4 regions of the Clostridium sp. 'White wine YQ' genome follow, and region 1 is predicted to be linked to each of the others. Evidence: riboswitches for the same ligand, from Rfam matches in the RefSeq annotation. Region 1 holds a riboswitch; each other region holds the start of a gene.
The links. Region 1 has a riboswitch for S-adenosylmethionine ahead of PTZ02_RS16375 (O-acetylhomoserine aminocarboxypropyltransferase/cysteine synthase family protein). Riboswitches for the same ligand answer to the same signal wherever they lie in the genome.
Positions count from the first base shown of each region.

Region 2: linked by a shared signal. The riboswitch ahead of PTZ02_RS18730 (trans-sulfuration enzyme family protein) and the one ahead of PTZ02_RS16375 (O-acetylhomoserine aminocarboxypropyltransferase/cysteine synthase family protein) in region 1 are both predicted to bind S-adenosylmethionine.
Region 3: linked by a shared signal. The riboswitch ahead of metF (methylenetetrahydrofolate reductase [NAD(P)H]) and the one ahead of PTZ02_RS16375 (O-acetylhomoserine aminocarboxypropyltransferase/cysteine synthase family protein) in region 1 are both predicted to bind S-adenosylmethionine.
Region 4: linked by a shared signal. The riboswitch ahead of PTZ02_RS11280 (methionine ABC transporter ATP-binding protein) and the one ahead of PTZ02_RS16375 (O-acetylhomoserine aminocarboxypropyltransferase/cysteine synthase family protein) in region 1 are both predicted to bind S-adenosylmethionine.

Region 1 covers NZ_JAQYUU010000007.1:117,914-122,128, reverse strand. Annotated here, with positions in the region: gene PTZ02_RS16390 (ABC transporter permease) at 1-753, shown strand; gene PTZ02_RS16395 (ABC transporter substrate-binding protein) at 1-26, shown strand, start outside; gene PTZ02_RS16385 (ABC transporter ATP-binding protein) at 753-1,427, shown strand; gene PTZ02_RS16380 (5-formyltetrahydrofolate cyclo-ligase) at 1,462-2,028, shown strand; SAM riboswitch class I at 2,120-2,255, shown strand; gene PTZ02_RS16375 (O-acetylhomoserine aminocarboxypropyltransferase/cysteine synthase family protein) at 2,414-3,691, shown strand; gene PTZ02_RS16370 (homoserine dehydrogenase) at 3,747-4,215, shown strand, end outside.
Region 2 covers NZ_JAQYUU010000011.1:53,282-57,496, reverse strand. Annotated here, with positions in the region: gene PTZ02_RS18735 (trans-sulfuration enzyme family protein) at 1-940, opposite strand, end outside; gene PTZ02_RS18730 (trans-sulfuration enzyme family protein) at 946-2,106, opposite strand; SAM riboswitch class I at 2,192-2,308, opposite strand; gene PTZ02_RS18725 (lactate utilization protein) at 2,407-3,048, opposite strand; gene PTZ02_RS18720 (SEC-C metal-binding domain-containing protein) at 3,144-3,647, opposite strand; gene PTZ02_RS18715 (CxxH/CxxC protein) at 3,762-3,920, opposite strand; gene PTZ02_RS18710 (MBL fold metallo-hydrolase) at 3,937-4,215, opposite strand, start outside.
Region 3 covers NZ_JAQYUU010000001.1:424,027-428,241, forward strand. Annotated here, with positions in the region: gene PTZ02_RS01970 (MalY/PatB family protein) at 1-1,007, shown strand, start outside; gene PTZ02_RS01975 (hypothetical protein) at 1,068-1,634, opposite strand; SAM riboswitch class I at 1,736-1,845, shown strand; gene metF (methylenetetrahydrofolate reductase [NAD(P)H]) at 1,923-2,810, shown strand; gene PTZ02_RS01985 (S-ribosylhomocysteine lyase) at 2,825-3,280, shown strand; gene PTZ02_RS01990 (hypothetical protein) at 3,326-3,832, opposite strand; gene PTZ02_RS01995 (helix-turn-helix transcriptional regulator) at 3,825-4,055, opposite strand.
Region 4 covers NZ_JAQYUU010000001.1:2,268,035-2,272,249, reverse strand. Annotated here, with positions in the region: gene PTZ02_RS11295 (D-alanyl-D-alanine carboxypeptidase family protein) at 1-598, opposite strand, end outside; gene PTZ02_RS11290 (helix-hairpin-helix domain-containing protein) at 720-1,343, shown strand; gene PTZ02_RS11285 (DUF350 domain-containing protein) at 1,425-1,628, shown strand; SAM riboswitch class I at 1,794-1,910, shown strand; gene PTZ02_RS11280 (methionine ABC transporter ATP-binding protein) at 2,004-2,966, shown strand; gene PTZ02_RS11275 (methionine ABC transporter permease) at 2,967-3,608, shown strand; gene PTZ02_RS11270 (MetQ/NlpA family ABC transporter substrate-binding protein) at 3,642-4,215, shown strand, end outside.

The sequences.
Region 1 (4,215 bases):
ATGATAATGCATATTATAAAAAATAAAAAATATATGCTAATTGGAACTGCATTACTAATATTAGTATGGTGGATTGTTAGCGATATATTAAGCAATGCAATTATATTGCCTTCTCCAAGAGAAACTCTAGATTCATTAGAGATTATAGTTAGTGATAAATCATTTGCTTATACATTAATGGCAACATTACAAAGGTGTATATTGGGATTTGTAATTTCTTTAATTTTTGCTTCAATAGTAGGAATAATTGCAGCCTTAAATAAGAAAATACTTGAGATGTTACAACCTACCATGGCACTTTTAGAGACTGTCCCTACTATGGCAATAATTGTACTTGCTCTAATTTGGCTTACAAATGAAAAAGCACCCATTTTACTTGCTTCAATCGTTGTATTTCCAGTTATCTATGAAGCAGTTATTCAAGGGATTGTTGGTATAGATAAAAGCGTAATTTCTATGACAAAGGTGTATAAGGTAGGAATAACTGATAGTATTAGATATATTTACATTCCAAGTATGGCTAAAAGTGTTTTTGGGGTGCTTTCATCAGTGATAGGATTGTGTTTAAAGATGGTTATAGGTGGTGAAGTGCTAGGACAACCTAACTATGGAGTAGGAACAAGTATTCAAATGGAAAAAATGCAGTTAAATACTGCAGGAGTTTTTAGTTGGATAGTAATTTTAGTTATTTTTGTTTTATTTATAGAATCTATAATTAAACTAATGACTAAAAGATGGAGGACTTTTAATTAATGAGTGATTTTTATTTGGAAAACGTGATAAAAGAGTTTGGTGATTTACGTGTCCTAGATGATATTTCTATAAAGTTTCAAGAAGAGAAGATAACATGTATATTAGGACCTTCTGGCTGTGGGAAAAGTACGTTGTTAAATATAATTTCAGGGATAGATAAGGATTACCAGGGAAATGTAGTTGGTTTTGATGAAAAAGAAATAAGTTTCGTTTTTCAAGAAGATAGATTAATACCTTGGCTTAAAACTAAGGATAATATAGAAATTGTTCTTAAAAAGAAGTATAAAATAGAAGAGAGAAAAGAATTAATATATAAGTACACTTCAATGATGGGTATAGATAAATATTTAAATTTCTATCCTAATGAGCTAAGTGGCGGAATGAAACAAAGAGTTAGTCTTGCAAGAGCTCTATCTTACGGTGGAGAAATAATTATCATGGATGAGCCATTTAAAACTATAGATGTAAAGAATAAAAATAAACTTATAAAAGATTTTAAGACAATACAAAATGAAGAAAAAAAGACAGTGATTTTTGTAACTCATGACATAGATGAATGTTTAGAGCTTGGAGACGAAATATATATATTAACAGATAAACCAACTAAAATTAAAAGAAAAGTGAATAGTAACATATCTAAAAAAGAAATACTAGAAATAGTTGAAATGGACTAATAAACTGTAATATCGTAAAAATGAGGATTGAGTTATGGAGAAAAAATTAATTAGAGAAAATATAATTAAAAAAAGAGATTTAATTGATGCAGGCATAAAAAAAATATATGATGTGAAAATTAAAGAACTTTTAATGAATTTTGATTTGTATAATCTATCAAACAGCATTTTTATTTTTGTAGGTTTTGGGAACGAAGTTGAAACAATGAATTTAATCAAAGATGCTTTAGAAAAAAATAAAAGAGTTTATGTTCCTAAGATTGATAACAAAAATAAAGAAATGAAGGTAATTAGAATTAAATCTATAGGTGAACTAAAACCTGGATTTTGGGGGATATTAGAACCAGAATCTAATGAGGAACTAAATGAAAAGTTAGATTTGATAATAATGCCAGGGGTAGCATTTACAAGAAGTGGAGAAAGGGTAGGATATGGAGGAGGATATTATGATAAGTTTTTGGAAAAAACGGATCTAAAGATTCCTAAAGTAGTACTCGCATTTTCGCTTCAAGTCTTAGAAGAATTACCACAAGAAAGCTTTGATATTAAGGTGAATTATATTATTACAGAGAATGAAATAATTGATTGTAAAACTCTATAAATATTTAATATAGAAATGCAATATTTTTCAAAAAAATAGTTGCATTTTATTTTTTTACCATTATAATATAATTAATTAAATAATCGATGGTCTTTTATCAAGAATGGTGGAGGGACTGGCCCTATGAAACCTAGCAACAGCTAACATTCATTAAGTTAGAATTGTGCTAAATCCTGCAGGTACAGAAATTTTCTTAGTTAAATTCTGGTTATCCTGATAGATAAGAGAAAGAGTAATTTTGCGTATATAATTATGCTTTATTAGCTATTTCTACTTATCTTATAGTAGAAATAGCTTTTTTTACTATAAGATAAGCAGCAGTAATGATGATAGCTGTTTATGTTTGGTAAGAGGCCACCTTATAATAAAAAGGGGGCTTTTTTTAATGAGTAAAAATTTTAGCTTGGGAACAATCGCAGTACAAGGAGGGTATAAGCCAAATCCAGGTGAACCAAGGGTTTTACCAATATTTCAAAGTACTAGTTACCAACAAGGAGATCCAGATCATGTTGCAAAATTATTTGGATTAGAAGCAGAAGGACATCTTTATACAAGAATAAGTAATCCAACTATAGCTGCCTACGAAGAAAAGTATGCAGCACTGCAAGGAGGCGTTGCAGCTGTAGCAACCTCCTCAGGTCAAGCAGCTATATTTTATGCAATAGCCAATATAGCTAAAGCAGGGGATCATATTATATCAACATCTGCTCTTTATGGGGGAACATTTAATTTATTCAATATTAACTTAAGAAAATTTGGTATTGATGTAACATTTGTAGATCCTGAAGCAAGTGAAGAGGAAATACTAGCCTTAGCTAAAGAAAATACAAAAGCTATATATGGAGAAATAATAGGGAATCCAGGCTTGAATATATTAGATTTAGATAAGTTTTCTAGGGTAGCAAAAAAAATTGGGGTGCCATTAATTGTAGATAATACAGTACCATCTCCATATTTGTGCAATCCATTTGAGTTTGGAGCTAATATAGTTGTTCACTCTACAACTAAATATTCAGACGGGCACGCTGTTGCAGTTGGGGGAATAATTGTAGATGGAGGAAATTTTGATTGGGCAAATGGAAAGTTTCCGGAATTCACAGAGCCTGATTCAAGTTATCATGGTATAAAATATATTGAGGCTTTTGGAAAAGCTGCATATGCAGTTAAGGCAAGAGTAACTTTATTAAGAGATTTAGGGGCGGCACCTAGTCCATTTAATGCATTTTTAACTAATTTAGGACTAGAGACTTTACACTTAAGAATGGAAAGACATTCGTTAAATGCATTAAAGTTAGCTGAATTTCTATCTCAGCATCCAAAGGTTTCTTGGGTTAACTATCCATACTTAGAAGGAAATTCTCAATATGAAAGAGCTCAAAAATACCTTAAGGGTGGAGCAAGTGGAGTACTTACGTTTGGTATTAAAGGAGGGGTAGAAGAAGGGAAGAAGCTTATTAAAAACTTAGAAATTGCGACCCTAGTTGTTAATTTAGGTGATGCAAGAACTTATATTTTACACCCAGCAAGTACAACTCATGCTCAGCTTTCAGAGGAGGAGCAAAAGGCAAGTGGAGTAAGTCCAGATCTTTTGAGAATCTCTGTTGGTATTGAAGATACAGAGGATTTAATAAGAGATTTTGAGCAGGCATTAAATTTACTATAATTACTATAAAATTTAATATTGTAGACAAGTAATTGTACGGAGGGGCTATATTATAATGGTTAGGATATCTTTATTAGGATATGGAGTGGTAGGAACAGGATTAATTGAATTATTAGAAAATAATAAAGACAAGTTAGAGAATATAGAAGTAGTGTCTATTTTAGTGAGAAGTTTTGAAAAGCATAAAAATAAAAAATTTAGTGAAATACTAACAACGGATATAGAAGAATTTTTTAGCAAAGATACAGACATAGTTGTTGAGGTGATGGGTGGAATAAATCCAGCATATGACTTTGTGAAAAGGGCTTTAAGCTTAGGGCGAAATGTTGTAACGGCAAATAAGGATTTGATAGCAGAGTATGGGGGAAAGCTAATTGACCTTGCAAGAAAAAAGGGTGTTAATCTAAAATTCGAAGCTTCAGTAGGAGGGGGTATTCCTTTACTTAAGCCTTTGCTTGAATCCTTGGAGGGAAATGAAATAAAAAGCATAACAGGTATACTGAATGGAACTACAAATTTTATAT
Region 2 (4,215 bases), on a different contig from region 1:
TATTATTTAAGAAATATTTTGTTTGTTCCAAAGTCTTAAACTTAAAAGAAAGTACTGCTCCAGCTCCTGACGCTTGAGAGAAGTGAATTTCTTTTCCTGGATGTCCTTCTATTCCTGGATAATAAACCTCTTCAACTTGTTCTTTTTCACTTAACCACTTAGAGAGTTTTCCGGCTGTTTCTTGATGTGCATCTAGTCTTACTTTAAGGGTTTTAATTCCCCTAAGTAATAACCAGCAATCCTGTGGTCCTAATATCGCCCCGAAAGAATTTTGAATTGCATATATTCTATCTGCTAAGTCCTTATTTTTTGCTACTGCTAAACCACCAACTACATCACTATGCCCACCTATAAATTTAGTTGCACTATGTACCACAATATCTGCTCCTAAGTCTAAAGGTTTTTGAAGATATGGTGACATAAAAGTATTATCTACTATAACAAGTATGTCCTTTTCTTTTGCTATTGAGATAGCACCTTTTAAGTCAGTTATCTTTAATAATGGATTTGAAGGTGTCTCTAAAAATATTGCTTTTGTATTTTCTTTAATAGCTTTTCTTATATTCTCTACATCAGAAGCATCTACAAAAGTAAATTCTATATTGAATCTGCTTAAAACTTTAGTAGTTATTCTATAAGTTCCCCCATAAACATCTTCACAAATTACTATGTGATCTCCTGCAGAAAATATTGATAAAACTGATGAAGTGGCTGCCATTCCAGATGAAAAAGCAAATCCCTTATATCCATTTTCAAGCTGTGCTATAGTGTTTTCTAATGCTTCTCTTGTAGGATTTCCACTTCTTGAATAATCATACTTCCCAAAGTTATCGATATCTCTTTGATGATAAGTTGATGCTTGATATATTGGTATACTTAATGCCCCAGTTTCTTCATCTATTTCGTTGCCATTATGAATTAATTTTGTTCCAAATCTCATTTATATCACCCCAATGCATATTCTAAATCTTCAATTAAATCATTAACATTCTCAATTCCAACAGAAAGTCTAAGAAGCGTTTTTGTTACCCCAAGCTTTTCTTTTATTTCATCTGGAACCTCTGCATGTGTTTGAGTTTGAGGATATGTAATCAAGCTTTCTACTCCCCCTAAGCTTTCAGCAAAAGTTATAACCTTTACTTTCTTTAATACCTTTGCTACATCCTCCACATCTTTAACTTTAAATGAAATCATTGCTCCAAAGCCAGTAGATTGTTTTTTAGATATTTCATATCCCTTAGATTCTGGGAGTCCCACATAAAATACCTCTTCTACCTTTGGATGCTTCTTTAAGAATTCAGCGATTTTTATTGCATTTTCTTGGCTTTTCTCCATTCTTATATGAAGAGTCTTAATACCTCTTAATAAAAGCCATGAATCAAATGGTGATAATGTTGCCCCAGTAGATTTATGATAAAATCTTAATTTTTCATCTATTTCCTCATCATTTGTTGCTATGAATCCTGCTAATGTATCATTGTGTCCTCCTAAAAATTTAGTTCCACTATGAACTACAATATCAGCACCTAAGCTTAATGGTTTTTGGAAATATGGTGTTAAAAACGTATTATCTACGATTACCTTAATTCCCTTTTCTTTTGCAATTTCAACTATAGCTTTTATATCAGCAACCTTCATCATAGGATTTGATGGAGTTTCAACAAAAATTGCTTTAGTATTTTCTTTAATATTATTTATTACATCATTTAGATCTGTAGTATCAACAAATGTATGTTGAATTCCAAAAGGTTCATAAATATCTCTAAATAATCTAAAGGTACCTCCATATAAATCATCTGAAACAATAATATGATCTCCTGCCTTAAACAAATTAATTATAGCTGTTATGGCTGCTACCCCTGTAGAAAAACCTATGCCCCATTTAGCTCCCTCTAACTTAGCAACCGTACTCTCTACTTCTTCTCTCGTAGGATTTTGAAGTCTAGAGTAATCATATCCAGTACTTTCATTTAAACCACCATGTTTGAAGGTAGCCGTTTGATAAATTGGAAAACTTATTGACCCTGTTAGTGGATCAAATCCTTTATCTCCATGTACTGCTGTCGTTTCAAATCTTAATACGTTTTTTTCACACTCTCCACACATATATAATGCCCCCTTAATATTTTTGGAAAATAAAAAATGCCAGAGAATAAACCCTGACATTGTGATAAACAGCAACAGAAATCTATTCTCATCTACCAGTTAATTAAAACTGCAGGAATTAGCACCAATACATAAGTTAAATGGAACCTACGCTGGTTGCTGGGCTTCATAGGGCCAGTCCCTCCACCTCTCGTGATAAGATTATAAAATTATTATTTAATTTATAAGTATTATATACACCTTTTGGTTTTTTTGTCAAACCTTTTTATGAAACTTAAGATATATATTTTAAATTTATTTCTAATATCCAAGTTCCTCATTTAAGAAAATCACATGGATTCTATCCTTATCCCCTTGGCTTTTTATCACTGTATATTCTCTACATATCCTATCTGGTGATTTACAATCCATGCAATAACCAACCCTAGTACAAGGAGTTGCTTTGTTAAGTCTCTTTGCATTTGCCGGAGCTGAAACTGCCCTATTTCTCTTTATTGCTTCATCTAAGTCCTTAACTATTTTATTAATTCCAGCTACTATTATTACCTTATCTGGTCCATATAATATAGCTGCTACTCTATTACCATTCCCATCAACGTTATATATTTCACCACTTTCAGTTATTGCATTAGAGCTAGCAAAATATGCATCACTAAAAAATGATTGTCTAAATATATTTTTTATTTCTTCTCCTGTTAAACCTTCTTCATATCTATCTAAAAAATCATATCTATTACTTCTTAAGTGTTCTATTACCCCTGTTTCAAAAAGTGTCATTGAACCACCACAAGCTACTTTAGAACCTTCTTTAACAAGTTCCTTGATTTTATCAATTAACTCATCCTTCGAATTTACAAGGTATCCGTTCATATTATTTTTATTTAGTGCATCTATTACTCTCTCAATTTTTTTCTCTTTAACATAAGCTATACTACTATCCATAACTATCCCCTCCTAAATAATATTATATCACCATAATAAATTAAAAAAAATTAGGAATCCCTTTAAAGGATTCCTAATTTATAATTATCTTTATGTTATTTTCCTGCTCCACAGCACTTCTTGTATTTCTTTCCGCTTCCGCATGGACAAGGATCATTTCTTCCAATTTTGTTTTCGTTTCTTACTGTTTTAGAATCTTTGTATTTTCTAGCTATTTCTTCTCTCTTTTCAACAGAGAAAATTCCATCCCATTGTGGTAACTCATACAAATACTCAGCCTTAGCATCTAACATATTAAAGTATAAGTTCTCAAAATCTATATCAAAAGTTAATTCTTCCTCTGCAGTAACTTTTTCTAAATCAAATGGAGTCTTTAAACTATCATTAACACCATCCACAAATCCCATTACAAACTCATTAGATGCATTAAATTCTTTAGCCAAAGCTTCTATGCTTATTTTGACTACTTCATTGTGGTTAGCTAGTAACTTTTTGTAAATTCTAGTTTCTATGTCACTATATTCTTCCCAAAAAGCTTCTTCTCCTCTTGTTTTAACATATTCTACAACCATGTCGGTCCATTGTTTGTAAAGACTCATTTTATCTTCTCCTCTTCTTTAATTATGTTTATTATAAGGCTTTTATGAACTTAATCAACTATTACGACCAAAACCCTATGAAAAATTATACTAAAGCTTATATGTAATAGCAAGTTATCCCTGTTTTTCCAAGGAATAGCTTGCATCTTTTTCACAAAAACTACATACTCCTTCTTGAACCTTCTCCAAGATTGGAAATGTTTCTTTCTCTACAATGAATTCATCTAAAGCTTCGTCTATATGTTCCTCACATGCTAATATTTTGTTATCCATATAGTTTTCTCTCCTTTTAGAATTCTATATAATTACTTGGTCTATGCCTTTCAGCAATTGCTACTCCAAGATCTACATTTACCTTAATATTGTTCTCATTAAGTACATTAATTACTGTTTGATATGCTAAATCAGGGTGATTATTTGTATTACTTAAGTGACCTAAAAATAAATTCTTAAGCTTTCCATTAGAAAATAAATCTACTATAGCTTTGCCACAATCTTCATTTGATAAATGGCCTATTTCACTTAAAATTCTTCTTTTTAGAACATAAGGATATGGTCCATACTTTAA
Region 3 (4,215 bases), on a different contig from region 1:
CCTTAAATAATAGAATTGAGCATGGTATATTTGGATATACCAAACCTGATAAAGAGCTAGTAGAAACTATAGTAGAACATTTTAAGAGGGAATATAATACAGAGATAAAAGAATCATGGATAGTATGGCTTCCAAGCATCGTGCCAACTATAAATGTAGTATGTCAGATGATTGAGGGCTCTGTAATGATAAATACACCGGTATACCCTAACATAAGAAAAGCACCTGTAAATGTTAATAGGGAAGTAATTGAAGTTCCATTAAAGAGAGAACAGGGTAAGTATACTTTTGATTTTGAAGAAATGGAAAAATCGATAAGAGAGGATACTAAACTATTTATATTATGCAATCCACATAATCCTGTAGGAAGAGTTTTTTCTAAAGAGGAGTTAGAGGATTTAGCAGAGTTTTGTGAAAGGCATGAGCTAATCCTATGTTCTGATGAAATACATTGTCAGCTTATATTTGAAGGAAAACATATTCCACTAGTGTCACTTGGAGATAAAGTATCTCAAGGTATAACTCTTATGAGCCCAGGAAAAACATATAATCTTCCTGGAATACCAATAGCCTTTGGGGTTATACCAAACACAGAATTAAGAAAAAAGTTTCTTAGAGCATCAGAAGGATTGCTACCGCATCCAGGAGTTTTAAACTATGTTGTATGTAAAGAAGCATATAAAAATGGAGAGCCTTGGAGAAAAGAATTATTAGAATATCTAAAAGGAAATTTAGAATTTTTAGAGTGCGAATTTAAAAGCAGATTGCCAGAATTAAAATTAACTCCGGTGGAAGGAACGTATTTGCTTTGGATAGATTTTAGAGAAACAGGCATTAAGGATCCATATAAGTTTCTATATAAAAAGGCTAAAGTTATTCTTTCAGATGGAAAGGATTTTGGTGAAGAAGGATTTTTAAGGCTTAACTTTGGATGTAGAAGAGATACATTAGTTAGAGCTTTGGATAGAATTGAAAAAGCCTTGAGGGAAAATGAAAAAAATAGTTGAGATTAAATAAGGGAACTCAGCAAATACTGAATTCCCTTTATATTTAGACATAAGTTTCTGTTATTTGATTTCAGAGATAATATTTCCATCTTTGTCTAGCAGCACGTAGGTAGCAGTTGAATTTTCACTTGGAAGGTTAAATACTGCAAAATCTTTTCCATTTGATATTTCTGCTTCTTCCGTTGTTGAATTTGAGGTTATTTTGATTTTATTGACATTAGTATTTGAAAAATCTCCAAATACTATAAAGTATTTTCCTATAGTTTTAGTATTAATTTTAGTAGTTGACTCATATTGTTTAGTAGGAACAAACCTATTATAAAGGAATTTATGTCTATCAAATTCAATAATACCAGTTGAATTTTGGGACTCATAAATACCAATGATATTATCGTTTGTTGATATTATTTTATCGACTTTTATAGACTTATCATCAAATTTTTTAGAAGTAGTTTTTGTAATAGAATCTATAGGTGTATCTGTTGCAATGCTTTCACTCATAACTCCACCTAAATAAACTATGATTAATATTGATATTATTGCAAAGCTGTTTAATAGTAGTTTAATGTTTATCTTTTTTGACCCTTTAGTGCCTTCTGAATCTTTATGTTTATTTTTTTCGCTCATATATAAACCCTTCCTGTAGTTAAGTAATAAGTATATTATATCAGTATTGTAAGAATAAAAAAATATTTACAATATTATCATGATAGTGTATAATTTATTCAAACTTATCTAGAGTGGTGGAGGGACTGGCCCAATGAAACCCAGCAACCTATAAGTTATCATTTGACTTAGTGGGTGCTAATTCCTGCAGTGTTTAACTGGAAGATAAGGATATTATTTGGGGAAATCGCGTTATATAAACCTAAAGGTAATATCCTTTAGGTTTTTATTTTTTAAGGGGGTATTTATATGTTTATTAAGGATATTTTTGAGAGTAGGAAGGTAGTTTATTCTTTTGAGATCTTTCCACCAAAGACTACATCTTCACTTGAAACAATATACACAACACTAGAAAATCTTGGGGAATTAAAACCAGACTTTATATCAGTAACCTACGGAGCTGGTGGGAGTACAGTAGATAATAAAACTACACAATTATCTTCACTAATTAAGAATAAATATGGTATTGAGGCACTTGCACACTTAACCTGCATTGGATCAACAAAAGAAGATATCAATAATATTCTAAATGACTTGAAGAAGAATAATATTAATAATATCCTTGCACTTAGAGGAGATATTCCAATAGGTCAAACTAATAATGGGGAATTTTCCTATGCTTATGAATTAGTTAATCACATTAAAGATCAAGGAGATTTTGGGGTCAGTGCTGCTTGTTATCCAGAAGGGCATATAGAATGCAGGAATTTAGAGCTTGATATAGAGAGACTTAAGCAAAAGGTAGATAATGGTGCTGAACACTTAGTTTCTCAGTTGTTTTTTAATAATGAAATATTTTATAATTTTCTTGATAGAGCAGATAAAGAAGGAATCAATGTTCCTATTGAAGCAGGAATAATGCCAGTAGTGAATAAAAAGCAAATCGAGAGAATTAGCAGCCTTTGTGGTGCGCAGTTACCAGCTAAATTCTTAAGAATGATGGACAAATATGAGCATAACCCTGAAGCTTTAAGAGATGCAGGAATAGCATATGCAGTAGAGCAGATAGTTGATCTATTATCATCAGGAGTTAGGGGTATACACTTATATACAATGAATAATCCATTAGTAGCAAGAAGAATAACAGAAAATATAGGAACTATAATTACTACATTAAATGAAAAGGCAGTTATTTAAAAGGAGGAAACAAAATGGAAAAAGTAGAAAGTTTTGAGTTAGATCATAGAATAGTAAAGGCACCTTATATTAGAAAAGCTAAGACTCTAGATGGTAGTTTAGGGGACAAGGTAACTAAATTCGATTTAAGATTTACACAACCTAATAAGGAAGCTATCCCAACAGCTTCAATTCATGGATTAGAACATCTTTTAGCAGGTCTTTTAAGAGAAGAATTAGATGGAATAATTGATTTATCTCCAATGGGATGCAGAACAGGATTCTATCTAATAGTTTGGGGAGATAGAGAACCTGTAGAAGTTAAACCAGCTTTAGAAGCAGCACTTAAAAAAGTATTAGTTGCAGATGAGATTCCAGCAAGAAATGAAATTCAATGTGGTAACTATAGAGATCTATCACTTTTTGGTGCAAAAGAATATGCTAAAAAAGTTTTAGAAACTGGTTTTTCTCTAAATGTATTCGGTGAATAAATAATATAGAGACTTAAGGTATTTAAATGCCTTAAGTCTTTTATTTTAAAATATTTTATTCTTTTTTAAGAAAGCTAAAATATATAGAACAATGGACAAGGAAATGTATGCAGTAATTCCTAATATACTTTTTAAGTATAGAGCATATGAATTGCTATTTATATAAATCGCAAAGAAAACAAAAGCCAACAATAAAAATGAAAATATATATAATGATGCTCTAATACTGTTTTTATTTGTTTTACTTATTTTAATTAATTTAGGAAAACTCAAATCTGTTTTCGTTTTTATTTGATAACTTAATAAAAGAATAAGTGAACTTGAAATAAGAATCCAACCTATCTCTTTTACGTCAAATGTTTGGACTGAGTGAATTAACTTATTAGTTATAGTAAGTCCAAAAATAAAAATTGTAAATAAACATGTAAGTTTAAGAGAATCAAGGAAAGCTTGGGTTTCTCTCTCATCTTTTTCTTTAATAAATAACTCTACAGCAAAGTTAACTATAATACAAATAATTGCTAGTCCTATGATTATTAAATACTTATTCATCTTCCACATCCTCCTGTAATAATTCAAAGATATCATCAACTCTTTTATCAAAATATTGAGCTATTTTAAAGGCTAATTTTAATGATGGATTAAAGGTTCCACGTTCAATTTCTAGTATTGTTCCTCTAGACACATCTACATCTTCTGCAAGCTTTTCTTGTGTTATATTTTTTTCAGCTCTTAAAACCTTCAAATTAGTTTTGAATATTTTAGACTTAGCCATTTTTAGTTACCTCCGGTAAGTTTTGGTATAAATTGATTGTATTATATATAATATAAAATGTCAAATATATAATACATTTTGTGTGATATAAATAACATTAAATTTTGAATTATAAAATTCTAATTATTGAGAAAAATAAATCTGAGAAATAATAAAGGAG
Region 4 (4,215 bases), on a different contig from region 1:
TTATATTAGAGGCAGGAAATTCATATGCTGGTGTCCTAGAAATATCAATAAAAGTTTGATTCTTTGATACTTCTCTCATAATAAGTGATAAATCATAAGCAGTTGTCTTGTGGTCATCTTCATAAAGTCCAGAAGGATTTACAAAAGTAGTATTATTCGCACCTAATTCTTTAGCTGTTTTATTCATAAGTTCAACAAATGCATCTTTTGAACCAGAGACATGTTCAGCTAGTGCTTCAGCACAATCATTAGCCGAAAGTAAGAGCATTCCATATAGTAAATCCTTAACGGTAAATACTTCACCTTCTATTAGACCGATTCTTGTTCCATCAACTGCAGTAGCACTTTTGGTTATGGTAACTTTTTCATCAAGCTTTGAATTTCTTAAAACCAATAAAGCAGTCATTACTTTTGTAGTAGAAGCTGGTGCAAGTGATTTCTCACTATTCTTACTGTATAGAATTTTTCCTGTAGTTGCATCCATTAGTACTACACCATCAGCTTCTAAATCAGGAACAGAAGGAGCTGCGCTTACATTTTTATTAAATATTAATGTAAAAGAAATCATCAATAGTAAAAAATAAGAAATTTTTCTCATAATATCCCCCATTATGTCATATTTCATAAAAATAAGTATAACAAAAATGTGGTCAAATTACTATATAAATGAGGTGTTTTTGTCAATAATTAATTATATATTAAAATTTAAGGAGGAAAACATGAGAATTACAAGGAAAGAAAAACTAATAGGAATCGTAATACTATTAATAGTTCTAACCTTAGTTGCGGGAATATATACATATATAAATATCCCAAAGCCTTTATCGGATAAAGAAGTGGAAGGTATGTTTGTAGAAGAGACTTCAAATGACAATAAAACTACGACTACAACAAATAATAGTGGAAACATAGTTGTTGAAATTAAAGGGGAAATTAAAAAGCCGGAAGTATATATAATGGAGAAAGGATCGATTATTAAAGATCTAATCGCAGAAGCTGGTGGATTAACAGAGAAAGCTGATACAAAGAATATAAATTTAGCCAAGGAACTTCAAAATCATGAGTGTATTGTTATAGGAAATATTGATAATAAAGCACAAAACACACAAGGATCATTGGCATCCTCATTGCAATCTGGAAAATCTCAAGATGGAACAATTAATATCAATACAGCAACTGAGGCTGAGCTAGATACATTACCTGGTGTAGGGAAAGTAATGGCAGGAAAAATAATAGAATATAGAGAAAAAAATGGAGGCTTTAAATCTATCGAGGAACTGAAAAAAATTGATAGAGTTGGTGAAGGAACCTTTGATAAATTGAAGGATAAAATTTCAATATAGATAGATATATAATAAAAAAACCTAGAAATTGGAAGGAATTTATATTAGAATTAAATTATATTATTTTAAGGGGGATTATTTATGGACGTATTAGTAAATGTTGGTTTGAGTGTTTTGTTCGGACTTGTTGGTATAGTTATTATGTTGATTGGATATATTATTTTTGACAAAATAATACCAGCTGATTTCAATAAAGAATTAGAAAAAGGAAATTTAGCGGTGGCTATTGTGGTTGCTGGATTACTAATATCTATAGCTATAATTGTCTCAAAAGTGATAGCATAAACATAATAAACATAAAAATGAAAGTTTTAAAATTTTAAAGGTATTCATTTATAAAATTTAAAAATTTCGCTTAAAAATTAAAAACTTCTAAAAAATTAAACATTTCTTATTGCATTTAATTAATATTTATATTATAGTAATAGCAGACAAATTAATATTAACGAATTCTTATCGTGAGCGGTGGAGGGACTGGCCCTGTGAAGCCCGGCAACCAACATAGGTTCCATTTAACTTGTGTATGGTGCTAATTCCTGCAGTTATTTTTTAACTGAGAGATAAGGGAGTAAATTGCAGTGGCTATTTTTCAGCGCTTGGGTTTATTCCCAAGCGCTTTTTATTTATCCGGATAAACAAAGGACATGTGGAGGTAGCTTAATGATTCAAATTAAAGGCTTAAGCAAAAGTTTTAATGAAACAGAAGTACTTAAAGATATTAAATTAAATATTGAAGAAGGACAAATTTATGGTCTTATAGGCCACTCTGGGGCAGGGAAATCTACTCTATTAAGATGCATCAATGGATTAGAAACTTATGACTCTGGAAGTTTAACAGTTATGGGACAAGAAGTTTCAGAACTTTCAACTAAGGAAATTAGGGAATTTAGAAAAAATTTGGGGATGATATTTCAAAATTTCAATTTGTTACAAACAAAAAATGTATTTGACAATGTAGCACTTCCTTTAGAAGTTTGGGGATACAGTAAGGCAGATATTAAAGAAAAGGTATATAAACTATTAGATTTAGTAGGGCTTAGAGAAAAAGAAAAGAGTAAGCCATCTCAATTAAGCGGGGGGCAAAAACAAAGAGTTGCAATAGCAAGAGCATTGGTTTTAGATCCTAAGATATTATTATGTGATGAGGCAACATCAGCACTAGATCCTAAGATGACAAAGGATATTCTATCTTTATTATTAAAAATTAATAAAGAATTAGGCATCACAATAGTAGTAGTTACTCACCAAATGGAAGTAGTTAAAGAAATATGTGAAAAAGTTGCGCTTCTAGAAGGTGGAGTAATTAGGGCAGAAGGAAATGCAGAAGAACTATTCTTAAGACCAGGACTAAGTTTAAAGAAATTCTTAGGAGAAGAAGAAGAGGAAACTCTTCCGGAAGTTGGTGTAAATATCAGACTATTCTTCCCAAGAGATTTAAGTGAGAATTCATTAATTACTAAGATGGCAAGAGAACTTAATATAGACTTTTCTATAGTATGGGGCAAACTTGAAAAATTTAGAGATGATGTGTTAGGTAGCTTAGTTATAAATGTAAATAGTGAATATAAAGAAAAAGTAGTTGAATACTTAAAGAATGAAAATATCAGCTGGGAGGTGCTATAAATGTGGGAAAGTATATTATTGCCGGCAATTGAAGAGACACTTATAATGACGTTTTTTTCTACATTATTTGCTATAATAATTGGATTTATTCCAGCAATTATAATGATAATTACTGCACCTGATGGATTAAAGCCTAATAAGGTTTTATATAGTATATTAGACGGAATAATTAACATATTAAGAAGTTTACCATTTATTATTTTAATGGTAGTTCTAGTTCCTTTTACTAGAACAATAGTTGGGACAACTATAGGCATTAAGGGGGCTATTGTTCCATTAACTATATCAGCAGCACCATTTGTTGCAAGGGTTATTGAGTCAGCACTTAGAGAGGTTGATAAAGGAGTAATTGAAGCAGCAAGATCTTTTGGGGCAAGTAATACTCAAATAATTTTCAAGGTAATGCTTAAAGAAGCTATGCCAAGTATAATTTTAGGTATCACTTTAACGATTATAAGCATCGTAGGATACTCTGCAATGGCAGGTGCAATAGGAGGCGGAGGCCTAGGAAGTGCAGCTATTAATTATGGATATAATAGATTTGATAATCAGATAATGTTTTATACAGTAGTGGTATTAATTGTATTTGTTCAAGTATTACAAAGCCTAGGTAATTTTATTTATAAGAAACAGGTAAAATAGATATATTAATTATAAAAACAGGGAGGACTTATTATGAAAAAAAGAGGATTATTATCATTAGTATTAGTAGGAGCGTTAGCTCTAAGCTTAGCAGCTTGTGGAAAAAAAGCTGATGATAAAACTATAACAATAGGAGTTACACCAAAACCACATGCAGAAATAGTGAATGCTATTAAGCCATTAGTTGAAAAACAAGGATACACTTTAAAAGTTGTTGAATTTAATGATTATAATACACCAAATACAGCACTTAATGATAAGGAATTAGACGCAAACTTCTTCCAGCATCAACCATATTTAGATGAAGTAATGAAGAATAAAGGATATAAGTTAGCAACAGTAACTAAAGTTCATAGTGAATTAATGGCCTTATATTCTAAAAAAGCTAAATCAATAAATGATTTAAAAGATGGAGCGACTATAGCTATTCCAAATGATGCTACAAATGGAGCAAGAGCATTGAAATTACTAGCAGCTAACAACTTAATCAAAGTTAAAGATGGAGAATTAATTTCATCAAAAGATGTTACAGAAAATCCAAAGAACTTCAAGTTTAAAGAATTAGATGCAGCTCAATTACCAAGAACATTAGATGATGTAGATGCAG